Arenibacter algicola: one gene and its partner. Each later gene encodes a partner of the first gene's protein in a complex. Links are inferred from orthologs where the notes say so. Each region holds a gene or a part of one and is shown on either strand. Other genes may lie near its edges.

Region 1 (8,572 bases):
CCTCCCTGCAACCATTTACTTTGTGTAGCTATTCCTGTTGGACATCGGTTGGTATGGCATACTTGCGCTTGGATACAACCAATGCTCATCATAGCTTCCCTAGCTACATTTATACAATCTACACCCATGGCAAATGCCATAGCTGCTTTTGCAGGGAAACCCAATTTTCCACTTCCAATAAACACTATTCTTTCTGTTAGATCGTACTTTTTAAATAGCTTATAAAGACTGGAAAAACCGTATACCCAAGGTAGGGAAACATGGTCGGCAAAACTTGGAGGGGCAGCTCCCGTTCCTCCCTCTCCACCATCAACAGTAATAAAATCGGGTCCTTTTCCTGTTTCTATCATCAATTTTGCCAATTCTTCCCATTGATCCAATTTACCAATAGCTCCCTTTATGCCAACGGGAAGACCTGTCTGTTCTGCTATATCTTCTATTAACTGCAATAGTTCGGGTACGGAATTAAAAGCAGAATGGGTTGCGGGAGACAATACGTCCTTGCCCATTACAACACCTCGGATTTCGCTGATTTCATGGGTTATTTTTGCGGCTGGCAAAACACCTCCCTTGCCCGGTTTAGCTCCCTGGGAGATTTTAATTTCAATAGCTTTGATACAGGGATTATCCGAAACCAATTGTTTCATTTTATCCATGGAAAAATTTCCATCTTCACTGCGAACCCCAAAATAACCTGTTCCAAAGTGGAATATAACATCTCCACCTTGTTTATGATATGGGGCAAGTCCGCCTTCCCCGGTATTCTGATAAGCTCCCGATTTCCGCACTCCATTGTTCATGGCATTTACCGCAGCAGCCGATAGTGACCCAAAACTCATGGCAGAAACGTTGATTACGGAGGCAGGCCTATAGGGCTTTTTGCGTTTATTGTAAGATCCAATGATCTTGGCACAGGGCAAAAAGCAGGGATCGGTAATATTGGGGTGGTTCCCAGGGAGCTTATAGGCCATCATTTGATTCTTGACAAAAATATGTTGATGGGCATATATGTCCCTGTCAGTTCCAAAGCCTTCATAATTATTCTCCTTTTTCGCCGAGGCATAGATCCATCCCCTTTCTATGCGGTTGAATGGTAGTTCTTCCCTATTGTTGGCAACAAAATATTGCCTCATTTCTGGGCCAATGCTCTCCAACCAATACCTTAAATGTCCTACTACAGGGAAGTTATGCGAAATGGTGTGCCCTTTCTGCAGAAAGATATCCCTGATAGCCACCAAAACTAAAAACACTATTAGCCATGCCCACCAAGGTAGACTAGCTAGGGTGTTTAACATTGAATCCATATTCTTAATTTAAGTTTTTAAAGATGACTTGAATGATTTTAGGAAATAGATCTTTTTTACAAACTACAGCTGTAACTATTATAAATTGTGCATCCTCAATTGTTTAACAAAATTTTTAGTTGTTAAGGAAGTCCAAACTCATTTCTGTGAGTGCCTTTACCCCAAGGATCATTCCGTTTTCGTCTATACTGAAATCGGGCGTATGATGTGGAAAGGATGCGGTATTTCCAGGAGTCATACCTCCCAGAAAGAAGAAGAACCCGGGAACCTCATTTTGAAAGTAGGAGAAATCTTCACCCCCAGTAACGGCTTTTTGTATTTGCACATTCTCTTTGCCCGCCACCCTGTTAAGGGTAGGTAACATTTGGGTTACGAGCTCGGGATTGTTAAAGGTTATGTCCGTATTGCTTTTTATCTCAATGGTGGCCGTACCGCCATATGTCTTGGCGATGTCCGGTACCATTTCTTTCATTCTCTCGGTAATCTGTTTTTGCATATCATAGTCCAAGGTCCTTATGGTTCCGATCATTTCCGCACTTTCTGGGATAATATTAAATCTGACACCACTTGTAATCTTGCCCACACTTATCACCGCTGCTTCATTGGTAAGGTCTACTTCCCTACTAATAATGGTCTGTAGCCCATCTATGATCTTGGCACTGATAAGAATGGGGTCTATACCCTTCCATGGTTGTGAGCCATGGGTTTGTTTTCCCTCAACCTTTATAACGAATCGTTGCACTGCCGCCATTAGTCCTTCGGATTTATACCTAATTACACCAACTGGGGTAGAGGAGTTAATATGAAGCCCAAAAATAGCATCCACATCCGGATTTTTAAGAACACCTTCCTTCACCATTAATAGTGCTCCACCTTCTTCCCCTGGAGGAGGACCTTCTTCTGCAGGTTGAAAAATAAATTTAACGGTTCCCCTAATCTTGTCCCTATTTTTGGACAGAATTTCTGCAACTCCCATAAGGATAGAGGTATGGGTATCATGGCCACAGGCGTGCATAACACCGACCTCTTGTCCTAGAAATTCGGATGTCACAGTAGATTTAAAAGGAAGATCGTTTCTTTCGGTAACCGGTAAGGCATCAATATCGGCCCTTAAAGCGATTACCTTTCCATTTTTATTGCCTTTTAGAATCCCTACAACCCCAGTTTTGGCGACTCCTGTTTGAACCTCTATCCCCAAGGATTTCAAATGGGAGGCTATTTTTTCTGCAGTATTGAACTCCCTATTGGATAATTCTGGATTTTGGTGAAAATCCCTCCTCCAGTCTATTACCTTTGGTTCAATACCTTTATATTCCTTTTCAAAATTATATTTCTGGGCCGAGGAATTTAAACACCATAAAAGCATTGGGAGAATTAAATATAACTTCATACAACTAAATGGGATTTAAAATTATAGATGTCTAAGATTACATTATCTTAATCATTAAACTTGGTTTTTAATAATTTTACAGATGGCAACATCCATAAAAGTGTTGCTTTTCGTAAAATTGGATTTAAAGGATAAATATATTCAAATTAGAACTATTAACTCGGTTGGATTATCACAAATATTAAAGTTGATTTTTTGATAAGGCTATTTATGGTTAAATTCACCGATCGTAACGAGCTTAATATCTACATACGTTTTGGAGAATTATATTAACGAATTAAATGAAGCCCAAAAGGCTCCCGTATTGCATAAGGACGGGCCTTTGATGGTGATTGCAGGGGCCGGTTCCGGTAAGACAAGGGTATTGACCTACCGCATTGCTTATTTGATGAGCCAAGGAGTGGATTCCTTTAACATTTTGGCTTTGACCTTTACCAACAAGGCTGCCAGGGAAATGAAGAAACGTATTGCCGATATTGTGGGTACCTCCGAAGCCAAGAACCTATGGATGGGTACTTTTCATTCCGTTTTCGCCAAACTTTTGCGGTTCGACGGAGACAAATTGGGCTATCCTTCCAATTTCACCATATACGATACACAGGATTCCCAGCGTCTTCTATCCGCTATCATTAAGGAAATGGGGCTGGACAAGGATATTTATAAATATAAGCAGGTACAAAATAGAATATCTTCCTATAAGAACAGCCTTATTACCGTAAAGGCGTATTACAATAATCCGGATTTGGTAGAGGCGGATGCCATGGCCAAGCGCCCTAGGATGGGAGAAATTTATCAGAACTATGTGGATCGCTGCTTTAAGGCCGGTGCAATGGATTTTGATGATCTTCTGTTGCGGACGAACGAGCTGCTTACCAGATTCCCCGAAGTTCTGGCCAAGTATCAGGACAGGTTTAGGTATATTCTAGTAGATGAGTACCAGGATACCAACCATTCCCAGTATTTGATCGTTAAGGCGCTATCGGACAGGTTCCAGAATATTTGCGTGGTAGGGGATGATGCACAGAGTATATATTCCTTTAGGGGGGCAAACATTAGCAATATTCTAAATTTTCAAAAAGATTATGACAATGTGGGGATGTACCGATTGGAACAGAACTATAGGTCCACTAAAAATATCGTGAATGCCGCCAATTCCATAATTTCCAAAAATACCAATCAATTGGAAAAAGTGGTTTGGACCTCCAATGACGAAGGTCCATTAATTAAGGTTCACCGCAGCCCTACGGATGCGGAGGAAGGAAGGTTTGTGGCCGGATCTATCTTTGAAAATAAAATGCAAAGTCAGTTGCCCAATGGTAATTTCGCTGTTCTGTACAGGACCAACTCACAATCACGGGCCATCGAAGACGCTCTAAGAAAAAGGGATATCCCCTATAGGATTTATGGCGGACTCTCCTTTTATCAGCGGAAAGAAATTAAGGATGTGCTGTCCTATTTAAGATTGGTTATCAATCCAAAAGATGAGGAGGCGCTTAAACGTATTATCAATTTCCCTGCACGTGGTATTGGACAGAGCACTTTGGACAAGCTTACCGTGGCCGCTAATCACTATAATCGCTCAATTTTTGAGGTTATTGATAACTTGGAAAGGATTGATTTAAAGATCAATTCCGGTACCAAAAGAAAATTGGGCGACTTTGTGGCCATGATCAAAAGCTTTCAGATCATGAACGAAAGTGCAGATGCCTTTACCTTGGCAGAACATGTTGCCAAAAAATCCGGAGTTCTGCTGGAATTCAAAAAAGACGGTACTCCAGAGGGAATTGGCAAGATGGAGAATATTGAAGAATTATTGAACGGTATCAAGGATTTTGTTGAAGGGCAAAAGGAATTGGCAGATGCCAAAGGGGATATAGGGGAGTTTTTGGAGGATGTAGCACTGGCAACCGATCTGGACAAGGATACAGGAGATGATGACCGAGTGGCCCTAATGACCATTCACTTGGCAAAGGGACTGGAATTTCCGCATGTTTATATTGTAGGGATGGAAGAAGACCTATTCCCCTCTGCCATGAGCATGAATACCAGGAGTGAATTGGAAGAGGAAAGGCGTTTGTTTTATGTGGCCCTTACCAGGGCAGAAAAGCAGGCATATTTAACCTACACGCAGAATAGATACCGTTGGGGTAAATTGGTAGATGCCGAACCTAGTAGATTTATTGAGGAAATTGATGAAAAATATATTGAAAACCTCACACCTGTCCAGAGATCTGGATACACCCCCTTAATAGATGTTGATATTTTTGGTGATGTTGATAAAAGCAGATTAAGACAGAACAAACCCCTACAGGGAACACCTCCCAGTGGTGTTAGGCCCAATGAAAATCAGTTGCGAAAACTTCGTAAACTAAAACCGGAATTAGGTACTCCCGTTGGAAATACCAATTCGGTAGATCCCAATTTATCAGAAGGTTCCTTAGTAAACCATACTAGATTTGGTAGGGGACAAGTGCTGAAAATTGAAGGGGTAGGAAACGACAGGAAAGCTGAAATTAAATTTGATAAGGGAGACATAAAAAAACTTTTATTAAGGTTCGCAAAGTTGGAGGTACTCTAACTCCATAGGGACCAGTGATTTTAATATGTGGACATAGATTATAAATGCTCTTGGACAAAGGCCTTCAGTTTAATGGAAGTATCCCAAAGATCCAATCCTACCCAGCCGTGACCTCCGTTAGGGTAGAAGGTAAATTGGTGTTCTACGTTTAATTCCATTAATCTATCCCTTAGGCTTATTCCCTGGGAATTTGGAATTAAGGGATCCTGTGCTCCATAAAACAATAAGGTTGCAGGAGAAGTGGTTTTTACTTGGTACAACGGACTCACCTCTTCCAAAACCTCTGGATCATTACCAAATTGATCTAAAAGGGTCCTTAACACGGGATTTGGTGTATTTATATATGCCTCGTCCAAAAGGTTGGTAGGCCCTACAATGCTACAGACCATTTTCACCTGTTCTTTGGTATCGTGTGCATAGCTCCACAATAGGGAAAGATGGGCACCTGCACTAGAACCAATAAATCCGATATCCTTTAAAATTTGAAATTCATGCGCCCTATTGGACAATTCCTGAACTAATTGGTCTATGTCATGGATTTGCATTGGATAAGGAGGATTGTTCAGATCGGCCAATCTATAATTCATGTTAACTACTGCTATCTCCGATAATTGTTCCCTTATAAAGTCTTTAAAGGGATTCATTTCCGATTTTTCACCAGCATTCCATCCTCCTCCATGTACCAGAATGAGAACTTTAGTTTCAGTGGTCCTGTTTTTTGGAAGATAAATGTCATATTTTTGATGTGTATTGGAACCATATTCCAAGTCGATAATGTTCTTGGCCTCCAATGCGCCAGTGTCGGTTGCAATAGGATCTTCCGAACAAGAGTGGAGTATTACAAAGAAGAATCCAAGAAGTACGATAAACTGGAACTTATACATAAAACATTATTTCTTAAATTGTTAACGTTTATTTTGAACCAATAATATGTCTGAATTTATTAAAATATATCCTGAAAATCCTAATCCTAAGGAAATTAAGAGAGTGGTGGATGTTTTGCGTAAAGGGGGCCTGATTATTTATCCAACAGATACCGTGTATGGCCTTGGGTGTGATATAACAAACACCAAAGCCTTGGAAAAAATAGCACGCATCAAAGGAGTAAAATTGGCAAAGGCCAATTGGTCCTTTATATGTGCCGATCTCAGTAACCTTTCGGACTACGTAAGGCAAATAGATACCTCTACCTTTAAAATTCTAAAGCGGGCCTTACCAGGACCTTATACTTTTATACTTCCAGGGAACAATAACCTTCCCAAAGAATTTAAAAAGAAAAAAACAGTAGGTATTCGTATTCCTGATAATTCTATTGCCAGGACCTTGGTTGAAGCACTGGGAAACCCTATCGTATCAACCTCTATTCGTGATGAGGATGAACTTTTGGAATATACCACCGATCCAGAATTGATCTATGAAAAATGGAAAAATCTGGTAGATATAGTTATTGATGGCGGTTATGGGGACAACATGGCGTCCACAGTAATAGATCTATCCGAAGATGAACCTATAGTGGTTAGGGAAGGAAAGGGAAGTTTGGATATATTCTAGGTACAAAGAAAGTTTTCCAATTAATTAATGAACAAAAAAAAAGCGACCCTATAGGTCGCTTTTTAATTTGAATAAGTTATTCTTAGTTGATCTTAGGATCTTTCATTCCTTCTTCGATCATACTGTAGAATTGATCAATTTTTGGAAGTACAACAATACGTGTTCTTCTATTCTTAGCCTTGTCTGTTGGGGAAACAGGAATGTACTCTCCTCTTCCTGCAGCAGTCATACGCTTAGGATCAACACCGTAATCTTTTTGTAAGATACGTACAACTGAAGTAGCACGTTTAACACTTAAATCCCAGTTGTCATATAAAACACCACTGTTGTATGGATCAGTATCGGTATGACCTTCAACCATAAATTCGAAATCTGGTTTGTTGTTAACCACTTGGGCAACTTTGCCTAAGATTTCCTTTGCTCTTTGGGTTACATTAAAGCTTCCGCTTCTAAACAAAAGTTTGTCAGAAATAGAAACAAAAACAACTCCTTTTTCTACACTAATTTCGATATCCTCATCATCCAAGTTTCCAAGAACACCTTTTAAACTTTGAACCAAAGCCAAGTTTACAGAATCCCTTCTAGTAATGGCATCGTTAAGCTTTCTTATAGTTAAGTCCTTTTCTTTTAAACTTTCCAAGGATTTCTCCAAGTTATCGGCACCTTTACTTGTAAGAGTGGTAAGGTTGCCCATATTGTTTATCAAGTCTTGGTTATTGGCTTTAAGGAAGGCGTTCTGATCTTCCAAAGTCTGCATTTTTGAAGTTGCAGCAGCCTTATCTTCTAAACAGGTGTTTAATTTAACAGTCGCGGAATTTAATAAATCTTGTGCTTCTTTCGCTTTAGCTTCCATATCCGCATATTTCTTCTGCGATACACATGAAGACAATAAAAGGGTAATACCTAAACAGCCTAAAATGATTTTTCTCATAGTTATGATAATAGAATTAATAATTTATAATTTAAATAGGTTCGTTTTAATGATGGCAAAATTATATAAAACGCAATATATTGCGAGACCAATTTAGTTAATCTTTTACTAAATTGTTAAAAATTTTTACATGATTTATATAATAAGCCCAAACAATGGATTTTATAAGGTAGTAATCACCTGTAATATAGGCCTTTTCGCGCTTGTTGTAAATGGTCAAGAAATTCCTGTAAAAACTAAAATGAGCCTGCAATATGGCCAAGAAATGCTTAAATCTGCCTTGAAAAAGAAAATTCAGCCCGGCCAGACCATCCAAAATAAGTCTAAAAAGCACTAATGGGAATACTTTTCCTGCTGGAAGGTTTTTAACTAGCGAATAAAGGGAATTTCTAAAGTTAAGGAAAGTCTTCTTAGGATTCATACTATTTAAGGTAGAACCACCTAGATGATATACCTCGGAGGCTCCAACATAATACACTTTGTGGCCCTTGTTCCTTGCCCTCCAGCACAAGTCGATTTCTTCCTGATGGGCAAAATAATCCTCGTCAAATCCGTTTAGTTCCTGGAATACCTCTTTCTTAATAAACAAACACGCTCCGGTTGCCCAAAATATTTCTTTTACATCATTGTATTGACCGTTATCCGTTTCCAATTCATTAAAAATACGTCCCCGGCAAAAAGGATATCCGAATTTATCAATAAACCCGCCTGCGGCACCCGCGTATTCAAAATGGGTCTTATTTTTATAATCCAATATTTTGGGTTGAACAATGGATGCTAAAGGCCTGTCCTCAAATTCCTTTATAATTGGGATAAGC
Region 2 (8,510 bases), on another replicon or contig:
TGAATTTAATGAGGTCTACAAAATTGTTTCCGATATTTTTGATGAGCCAAGTAGCCTTCATGCCAATTCAAAAAAAATAGCGACCCAATTATTCGACCAATCGAACCATCCACACATCAAAAGCGGTGAAGTTTACGTTGCCTATCTTACAGATCTAATGTTGGATAATGTAAAGGTGAATGCCGTGGGCATATTCAAAAGCGAGCTTAAACACGATTTTCTGCAATTTCAGGAAAAGGGAAATAGCCTGGATATTTTGGTGCAGCAAGGCATCAACATCAATAAATTGGACAAGGGATGCCTTATTTTCAATACCGATAAAGAAGAAGGTTACAAAGTACTATCAGTGGACAGCAATCGCTACGACACCAAATACTGGTTGGAAAATTTTCTTGGGGTCGACGCCCTATCCGATGATAATTTTAAGACAAAAAACTACTTGAAATTCTGCCAGAACTTTGCCAAGGATGTGGTTTTGCCTGCCGAGGACAAACAACAGGAGGTGTTGTTTATGAACAGGGCCGTAAATCATTTTGCAAAAAATGACTCTTTTGAAGAGACCAATTTCCTGAACGAGGTTATGGAAAACCCGGAATTGATACCAGAATTTAAGCACTACAAAGTAGAAAAAGGCCCCAAGTACAGTATTGAGGATGTCTCTACTTTTGACATTGCCAACAAAGCGGTCTCCGATGCCAGAAAAAAAATTAAGAACGTTATTAACCTAGATACCAATATCCAGATCAAACTTGATTTTATAAATCCGGAATCGGCCCAAAAATTTGTGGAAAAAGGCTGGGACGAAGAGCGCCAAATGTACTACTACCTGGTTTACTTTAACAAGGAACAGAAAAGCTAGACAAATACGAAAGTTACCTGGCCCCTTCATTGAATGGGCGTCTAAGATCATAAACAGATGAAGGCCGAAGTTATATGCTTCGGCCTTCTTTTGTTTAGTATTATTATAGGGGTTTACCCTTGGGTATCGAATAGGTAAATATTAAAGATTGATCTTGTTCTCAATAATCTGTTTCATACTAACATCCTCGTAATTTCTTTTTACAAAGTCCAGCGCAAGTGCCAGCACTTCCCCCATGGTCTTACATTTTTTAAAGTCTATATCTCCCGTAAGATCATAAATATGCTGTGAAAGGGCCGCAATATTATCGTCATTGGATATATCATCGGTCTTCACTATGGAAATGAGTCGTTTGATACGGTTCCCTGAACTCAAAATTCGTTTGGCCACAATGGAGCGTTCCTCTATTTTATATTGATCCACAGAATTACGCTGTAACTTCTCCTTGACCAACATGACCATTTTATAATTTTCCTTAAAAAACTGTGGCCTGTACACTTTTAATTTTCCTTCATAACACTGTTGGTCAAAATCTATTGCCCTTATTTTATATACCACGTGATCAAAATCGTGGGTAGGAACAATTACGTAGTTATATGAACGCATATCCCCCAAAAGGCGGATCATACAGCGTTCGTTAAACTTGACAAATTCTTTGGCCAACTGGGATTTTTCCGATTCGTTGCATTTCGGCAAAAAATCCTTGATAAACACATCTCCCGGAATACCTGCAATATGCTCCTCTATCAAAGTATCCCCGTAGACCAGGAAGTTAAGGTTATAGGGCGACAACATATGCTCCAGTTCCAGTCCGTATATCCTGGAGGCATCGGTCCTTTTTACATAAAAATAAGTGAAATTGTCATTCAGTATATTCCTAACCTTGATCCTAAAGGGCTTGGAGTTTCCAAAAGTACAATAGTCCACCGCATCTACATTTAAAAATGGAAATATACTATCGCTACCATCGGAATGTAGAATGGAATATACTTTCTTTAGACTGATATCGATTTCGGTCCTATCAAACTCGCTGTAATATACACGTACCCAAAGGGTGTCCTCCTCATTGGAGTCGTATACCACAATAGACCCAGAAAAACGCAACAGATCCTCATAAAAAATTGGTATTTCAATTTTTCTGCTATAGTGCTCCAAATAGGCATCCAATTTTTTATTTACTGGAAATGCAGGCTTTTTCTTGGACATTAATCTTTCAGACATGGAAAAAACTTTAATTTGTAACAAAATAACGATTTCTTCGTCAAGTAAGTACAAACAATTAAAAAATCTATCCCATTTTGGAAACTATCCTGACCGTAAACCACCTTACCAAGAAATTTGGATACTTAACCGCGGTAAAAGACCTTTCCTTTAGTATTGAAAAAGGTAATGTTTATGGCATTTTGGGGCCTAATGGCAGCGGAAAATCGACCACCTTGGGAATTGTACTGAATGTAGTAAATAGAACAGCTGGTGATTTTTCATGGTTTGGAGGAACCATTTCCACCCACGTCGCCCTTAAGAAAGTTGGCGCCATCATTGAACGTCCCAATTTCTATCCCTATATGACAGCCATACAAAACCTGAAATTGGTCTGCAAAATCAAGGAAGTTCCCCAAGATAAAATTGAAGAAAAATTGGAAATGGTTGGACTACTGGAACGAAAAAACAGCAAGTTCAGTACCTACTCCCTAGGTATGAAACAGCGATTGGCCATTGCCTCAGCACTTCTCAACGACCCAGAAATATTAATTTTGGACGAACCTACCAATGGTTTGGATCCGCAGGGAATACATCAAATTAGGGAGATCATAAAAAAAATTGCCTCACAGGGCACTACCATACTGTTAGCCTCACATTTATTGGACGAGGTAGAAAAAGTCTGTAGCCATGTGATAATCCTAAGAAAAGGTGAAAAGCTCTATTCGGGACCGGTTGACGAAATGTTGACCAGTTATGGCTTCTTTGAACTCAGGGCAATCGATGAAGAGGCTTTGGTCACATTCCTGAGTAAACACGCCAGTTTCGGCCCTATTAAGCAGGAAAATGGTTTGATTACCGCCATTTTGAAAGAAGAAATGAACGCTAGCACCCTAAATCAGGACTTATTTAATAATGGTATAGTGCTATCCCATTTGGTAAAACGCAAAGAAAGTCTTGAGGAACAATTCCTTAATTTGACGAATCATAAGGATTAACCGCTTTAATACCCTTAAACGCATAAAATATGTTACGTTTATTACAGATAGAATTTATAAAATTATGGAACAATAATGCGAGTAAGGTCCTAATCATTTCCTATTTCGTCCTTATACTCTGTATGGCACTGTTGGCCGCAATAAAATTTGATATCGGTCCCATTCAGTTCCATGTGGCCGAACAGGGAATTTTCAATTTTCCTTACATATGGCACTTGAATACCTGGATTGCAAGTGGTTTGAAGCTCTTTTTTGCTATAGTCATTGTATCTATGATGGCAAACGAATACAGCAATAAGACCCTAAAACAAAATTTAATAGATGGCTTGAGCAAAAAGGAATTTATCGCCTCTAAATTCTTGACCGTTTTTGCATTTTCCGTCATTTCTACCCTTTTTGTTTTTATAGTTTCATTGGTTTTAGGGCTTTTTTATTCCGATTTCACGGAGATATCCATCATATTTTCGGATTTGGAATACTTATTGGCTTATTTTATAAAACTGTTGGGTTTCTTTTCCTTCTGTCTTTTCCTTGGTATATTGGTAAAACGATCGGCCTTTGCTTTGGGCTTTTTAATTATTTGGTTTGCCATTGAAAATTTAGCCATCCGATTTTTGGTATGGTGGCTTGCCGGCAAGGAAGCTTCGGCCTACGTTATGAAATTCCTCCCCTTGGAGTCTATGAGCAACCTGATCAAAGAGCCGGCTTCCAGATTTAAGGCTGTACAAAGTATGGCAGAACAAGTGGGTGAACAGTTCAATAAGGACTATGCCGTTCATTTTTATGAAATTTTGATTGTAGGATGTTGGACGGCAATTTTTATATATCTTTCGTACGCCCTGCTCAAAAAACGCGATTTGTAAAGCCAATTTCCAAGAACATATCTCCCTTTGCACCTTTAACAGTCTAATACCATACATAATACGACAATGGTTACAAATAGTTGCCGAAGCACCTCAGTATTGCCCACTATTTATTAATTTTAGGTCATAAAACGAATATGATTTTTTTATTCTTATCCAGGAAGGAAAAAGATAAAATTGCAATTATAGGAGTTCCTGAATGCATTGCTCATGAAATTTAAAGTTGTTTCCGAATTTAAACCTACAGGTGATCAGCCCCAAGCTATAAAACAATTAAAAGAGGGCCTTGAGGCCGATGAACGTTACCAAACCCTTTTGGGGGTAACGGGGTCTGGAAAAACTTTTACTGTTGCCAATGTCATAGAGCAGGTGCAGCGGCCTACCTTGGTATTGGCACATAACAAAACCTTGGCTGCACAATTGTACTCGGAGTTTAAGCAGTTTTTTCCCGATAATGCAGTTGAATATTTTGTCTCCTACTACGATTACTATCAACCCGAAGCTTATATACCTTCAAGCGGTACCTATATAGAAAAGGACCTTTCCATTAATGAGGATATTGAAAAACTGCGCTTGAGTGCCACTTCATCCCTGTTATCGGGCAGAAGGGACATTTTGGTAGTGGCCTCCGTTTCCTGTTTATACGGTATAGGAAATCCCGTAGAATTTCAGAAAAATGTAATAGGTATAGAAAAGGATCAAGTTATTCCGAGGACCAAATTTTTACATCAGTTGGTACAAAGCTTGTACTCGAGAACGACTGCCGATTTTAGGAATGGAAATTTTAGGGTAAAGGGCGATGTGGTGGACGTATTTCCCAGTTATGCCGACCATGCCTTTAGAATTCATTTTTTTGGGGACGAAATTGAAGAAATAGAGGCCTTTGACCCCTACAAGAACAAAATACTGGAGAAGTACCAACAACTGAATATTTATCCGGCAAATATGTTCGTTACCTCCCCAGATGTATTGCAGAATGCCATTCACCTTATTCAAGAGGATATGGTGTTGCAGGTGAATTATTTCAAAGAAATAGGGAAACACCTGGAAGCAAAACGTTTGGAAGAACGTACAAATTTTGATCTGGAGATGATACGGGAACTGGGATATTGCTCAGGAATTGAAAATTATTCCAGATATTTGGACGGTAGGGAACCTGGAACCCGGCCGTTCTGTTTGTTGGACTATTTCCCAAAAGATTATTTGATGGTTGTTGATGAAAGCCATGTTACCATTCCACAAGTACACGCTATGTATGGGGGCGATAGGTCGAGAAAGGAAAATTTGGTGGAATACGGCTTTCGGTTGCCTGCGGCCATGGACAACAGACCGCTAAAATTTGAGGAATTTGAAGCCCTTCAAAATCAAGTTATCTATGTAAGCGCCACTCCTGCAGACTACGAATTGGAATTGAGCCAAGGGGTTTATGTAGAGCAAGTTATTAGGCCAACAGGGCTTTTGGATCCCATCATTGAAGTGCGCCCCAGCTTGAACCAAATTGATGACCTCATCGAGGAAATCCAATTGAGGGTCGAAAAGGATGAACGGACATTGGTCACCACCTTAACCAAACGAATGGCGGAAGAATTGGCCAAGTATTTGACCAGGATAAATGTTCGCTGTCGTTATATACATAGTGATGTGGATACCTTGGAAAGGGTTGAAATAATGCAGGATCTGCGCAAAGGTGTTTTTGATGTGCTTATAGGGGTGAATTTATTGCGAGAAGGGCTAGATCTACCCGAAGTCTCCCTAGTGGCCATTTTGGATGCCGACAAGGAGGGCTTTCTTAGAAGTGCAAGATCCCTTACCCAAACGGTGGGCCGTGCAGCCAGGAATCTAAATGGAAAAGCCATTATGTATGCTGATAAAATTACCAACAGCATGCAAAAAACTATAGATGAGACCAACTACAGACGGGAAAAACAAACTACCTATAATCTTGAAAATAATATTACTCCCACGGCACTGAACAAAAGTTTGGACAGTGTTTTGGCCAAAAATTCCGTCTCCACCTATCATTTTGAGAAAGAAGAAATGAAGGCAGCGGAGCCCGACTTATTGTACCTTACCAATGAACAAAAGGAAAAAATGATAAGGGACAAAAGAAAGGCTATGGAAAAGGCGGCCAAGGACTTGGATTTTATGCAAGCCGCAAAGTTAAGGGACGAAATTAAATCGCTTCAGGAACAGGAATAAAACACCATTTTGCGCATTTTATTGAGAAATGGTTACATGGGCATTTAACAAAACAAAAAGCGCTTCGATTTCTCAAAGCGCTTTTCAAATCAACCAACCAATCTATAATGTATCCGACTGGATACAAAACTACTTTTAAGCTTACGCTATTTCAATTAATCTTTTAGGCTTAGGCAATGCCTCTTCTTTTTTGGGAAGAACAAATTTTAGGATTCCATCTTCGTAGGTGGCGTTAATTTTATCCAAGGAAATAGTTTCAGGCAAACTAAACACCCTTTTAAAGGATGAAAAAGTAAATTCCCTTCTGGTATATCCATCATCCTCTTTATTTTCCTCACTTTTTACCTCAGAGGAAATAGTTAGGATGTCATTATCGATTTCAACATTGAAATCTTCTTTTTTCCTTCCAGGTATTGCCAATTCCAATACATACTCAGTTTCGGTTTCCTTAACATTGGCAGCCGGTACACTTTCCTTGAAGTTATCTATACCACCAAACCAATCTGGTCTTAAAATTTCATTCATTAATGAAGGAAACATAACATTATTTCTTTTTACTAGACTCATGACTTTTATATTTTAAGTTATACTTTAAATTCTCATGATCTAAAAGGCAAATGTTATACCGATTGCATTTTAATGCCATTGTGTCACTATTCCGACCTAATAACAGGACATTATGTCGCTTTTTATCAATTGTTATAAGCTTTAAATATATTGATCAGCACAGCAGGTGGAACTACCTTGTCAGGATAATTGTGCATTACGGTAAGAACTTGCTCTATGGCGGCCTGTGGAAGTCCAAATCCAAGTCCTATGTTATGCAGCTGTTCAATTTCAACTAGATGCTGCTCCTTGTCCACATTCATAAGCAGTACCAGGCGATGAAATTGAAGGATGCGCTCCGCTTCGGATTTAAGCAATACCTTTCCAACTTTCTTATGAAAAAGGGAATCGAAGGTTTCCTTATCGACCTCCAACTGCTTGGCTACACCCAGCAAAAAATTATACTCCGAATCCTTGATTTCCTTGTCTGTCTTTGCAAAAGAAATCATTTGGGAAAGAATGCCCAGCTTCTCCAAATACGTACTCATAAATTACAGTTTAACACTAAGTTACATTAAATAGCATTGATTTCTTGTCTTCGGATGCAGGAAAGTAATCCCAAACTAGTCCCACATCCTATTTTTTGTAATATCTTGTCAAAAAATTTATCATATGACCAATAATGATGTTCTTAAAAAATTAAGGGTTGCCTTAAAATTACGGGATGATGAAATTGTAGAAATTTTAAAATTAGTCGATTTTAAAATTACCAAAAGCGAGTTGGGAGCTTTTTTCAGAAAAGAAGATCACCCAAACTATGTAGAATGTGGCGATCAAATTTTACGTAATTTTTTAAATGGTTTGGTGATACATTATCGTGGGACCAGGGAGAATCCCAAAGACCCAAAATTATCTTTGCCCAAGCCAAAAAAGGAGGCTATTTTTAAAAAACATCAAAAACCGGGATTCAAGGAGCAACAGAAAAAGAAAATGGATCACGACATTAGCCCTGTAAAGTACAAAAACAAAAAAAAATCCTGATCCCTCAGAACTTTTCTAGGATAAGACTACCTTGGTTTATCGAGAACTAATGGTATTCAACGTAAAATACGTTCAACAAAAAAGAGGCTGTCTAAAAAGTCAAGACAGCCTCTTTTTTATTCGGGTAGGTATCGGAGAACTATTCTCAAATACGCAAATTATGGAGGGGTTGAAATACTTTTTAGACGCCCTCTTTTCTGATTTTTATACTTTCTTGGTATTATGCCAATACTTCCTTCACCTTGTCAGCAGCTTCTTGAAACTGAACTGCGGAATGTACTGCCAAACCAGAATTATCAATAATTTCCTTGGCCAATTCAGCATTGGTACCCTGTAATCTTACAATAATAGGCACCTTTATGGCATCTCCCATATTTTTGTAGGCATCCACTACCCCTTGCGCTACACGATCGCAACGAACAATACCACCAAAAATATTTATGAGGATACATTTGACAGCTGGATCCTTCAAAATAATTCTGAAGGCTTCTTCTACCCTTTTGGCATCAGCGGTTCCCCCTACATCCAAAAAGTTGGCTGGCTCACCACCGGCCATTTTTATAAGATCCATTGTAGCCATGGCCAGTCCTGCACCATTCACCATACAACCAACATTTCCATCCAAGTCGACGTAGTTAAGACCTACAGCCCTTGCCTCTACCTCAATTGGATTCTCCTCTAGCAAATCCCGCATTTCTGCATATTGCTTTCTTCTATATAGTGCATTATCATCAATGGATACTTTGGCGTCCACTGCCATAATCTTATCATCGGATGTTTTAAGAACAGGGTTTATTTCGAACA

What was found.
Region 2: the proteins of U735_RS0110960 (region 1) and uvrB are in contact, whole or in part, in a crystal structure (PDB 7EGT), measured with the Thermus thermophilus proteins. The link is inferred for Arenibacter algicola from one-to-one orthologs. Residues at the interface, in WP_096412145.1 of Thermus thermophilus: His654, Arg656, Phe657, Gln666, Asp668, Glu669, Lys680, Arg681, Leu682, Ser683, Lys685, Tyr686, Ala687; in WP_096411307.1 of Thermus thermophilus: Glu23, Leu25, Arg26, Asp27, Gly28, Glu29, Arg30, Phe31, Arg55, Glu326, Asp327, Phe328, Glu379, Ser382, Gln383, His398, Gly400, Arg401.

The regions. Positions count from the first base shown.
Region 1 is NZ_JPOO01000003.1:181,273-189,844, forward strand. The notes cover bases 2,629-5,611. They hold U735_RS0110960 (ATP-dependent helicase), read left to right. Parts: upstream 2,629-2,950; coding sequence 2,951-5,272; downstream 5,273-5,611. Other genes in these bases: U735_RS0110955 (amidohydrolase), read right to left, coding at 2,629-2,694; U735_RS0110965 (alpha/beta hydrolase), read right to left, coding at 5,311-5,611. Also shown: U735_RS0110950 (FMN-binding glutamate synthase family protein), read right to left, coding at 1-1,304; more of U735_RS0110955, read right to left, coding at 1,420-2,628; more of U735_RS0110965, read right to left, coding at 5,612-6,156; U735_RS0110970 (L-threonylcarbamoyladenylate synthase), read left to right, coding at 6,203-6,823; U735_RS0110975 (OmpA/MotB family protein), read right to left, coding at 6,906-7,754; U735_RS0110980 (glycosyltransferase family 2 protein), read right to left, coding at 7,852-8,572. UniProt on the Escherichia coli protein: A helicase with DNA-dependent ATPase activity. Unwinds DNA duplexes with 3'-5' polarity. Translocates on single-stranded DNA with 3'-5' polarity. Initiates unwinding more efficiently from a nicked substrate than double-stranded DNA.
Region 2 is NZ_JPOO01000001.1:2,011,247-2,019,756, reverse strand. What follows is about bases 3,704-6,624. They hold uvrB (excinuclease ABC subunit UvrB), read left to right. Parts: upstream 3,704-4,130; coding sequence 4,131-6,119; downstream 6,120-6,624. Other genes in these bases: U735_RS0108570 (Hsp20/alpha crystallin family protein), read right to left, coding at 6,261-6,624; U735_RS0108585 (ABC transporter permease), read left to right, coding at 3,704-3,920. Outside these bases: U735_RS0108600 (nucleoid-associated protein), read left to right, coding at 1-859; U735_RS0108595 (hypothetical protein), read right to left, coding at 1,001-2,080; U735_RS0108590 (ABC transporter ATP-binding protein), read left to right, coding at 2,158-3,057; more of U735_RS0108585, read left to right, coding at 3,087-3,703; more of U735_RS0108570, read right to left, coding at 6,625-6,686; U735_RS0108565 (hypothetical protein), read right to left, coding at 6,812-7,213; U735_RS0108560 (DUF1456 family protein), read left to right, coding at 7,338-7,706; sucC (ADP-forming succinate--CoA ligase subunit beta), read right to left, coding at 7,927-8,510. UniProt on the Escherichia coli protein: The UvrABC repair system catalyzes the recognition and processing of DNA lesions. A damage recognition complex composed of 2 UvrA and 2 UvrB subunits scans DNA for abnormalities.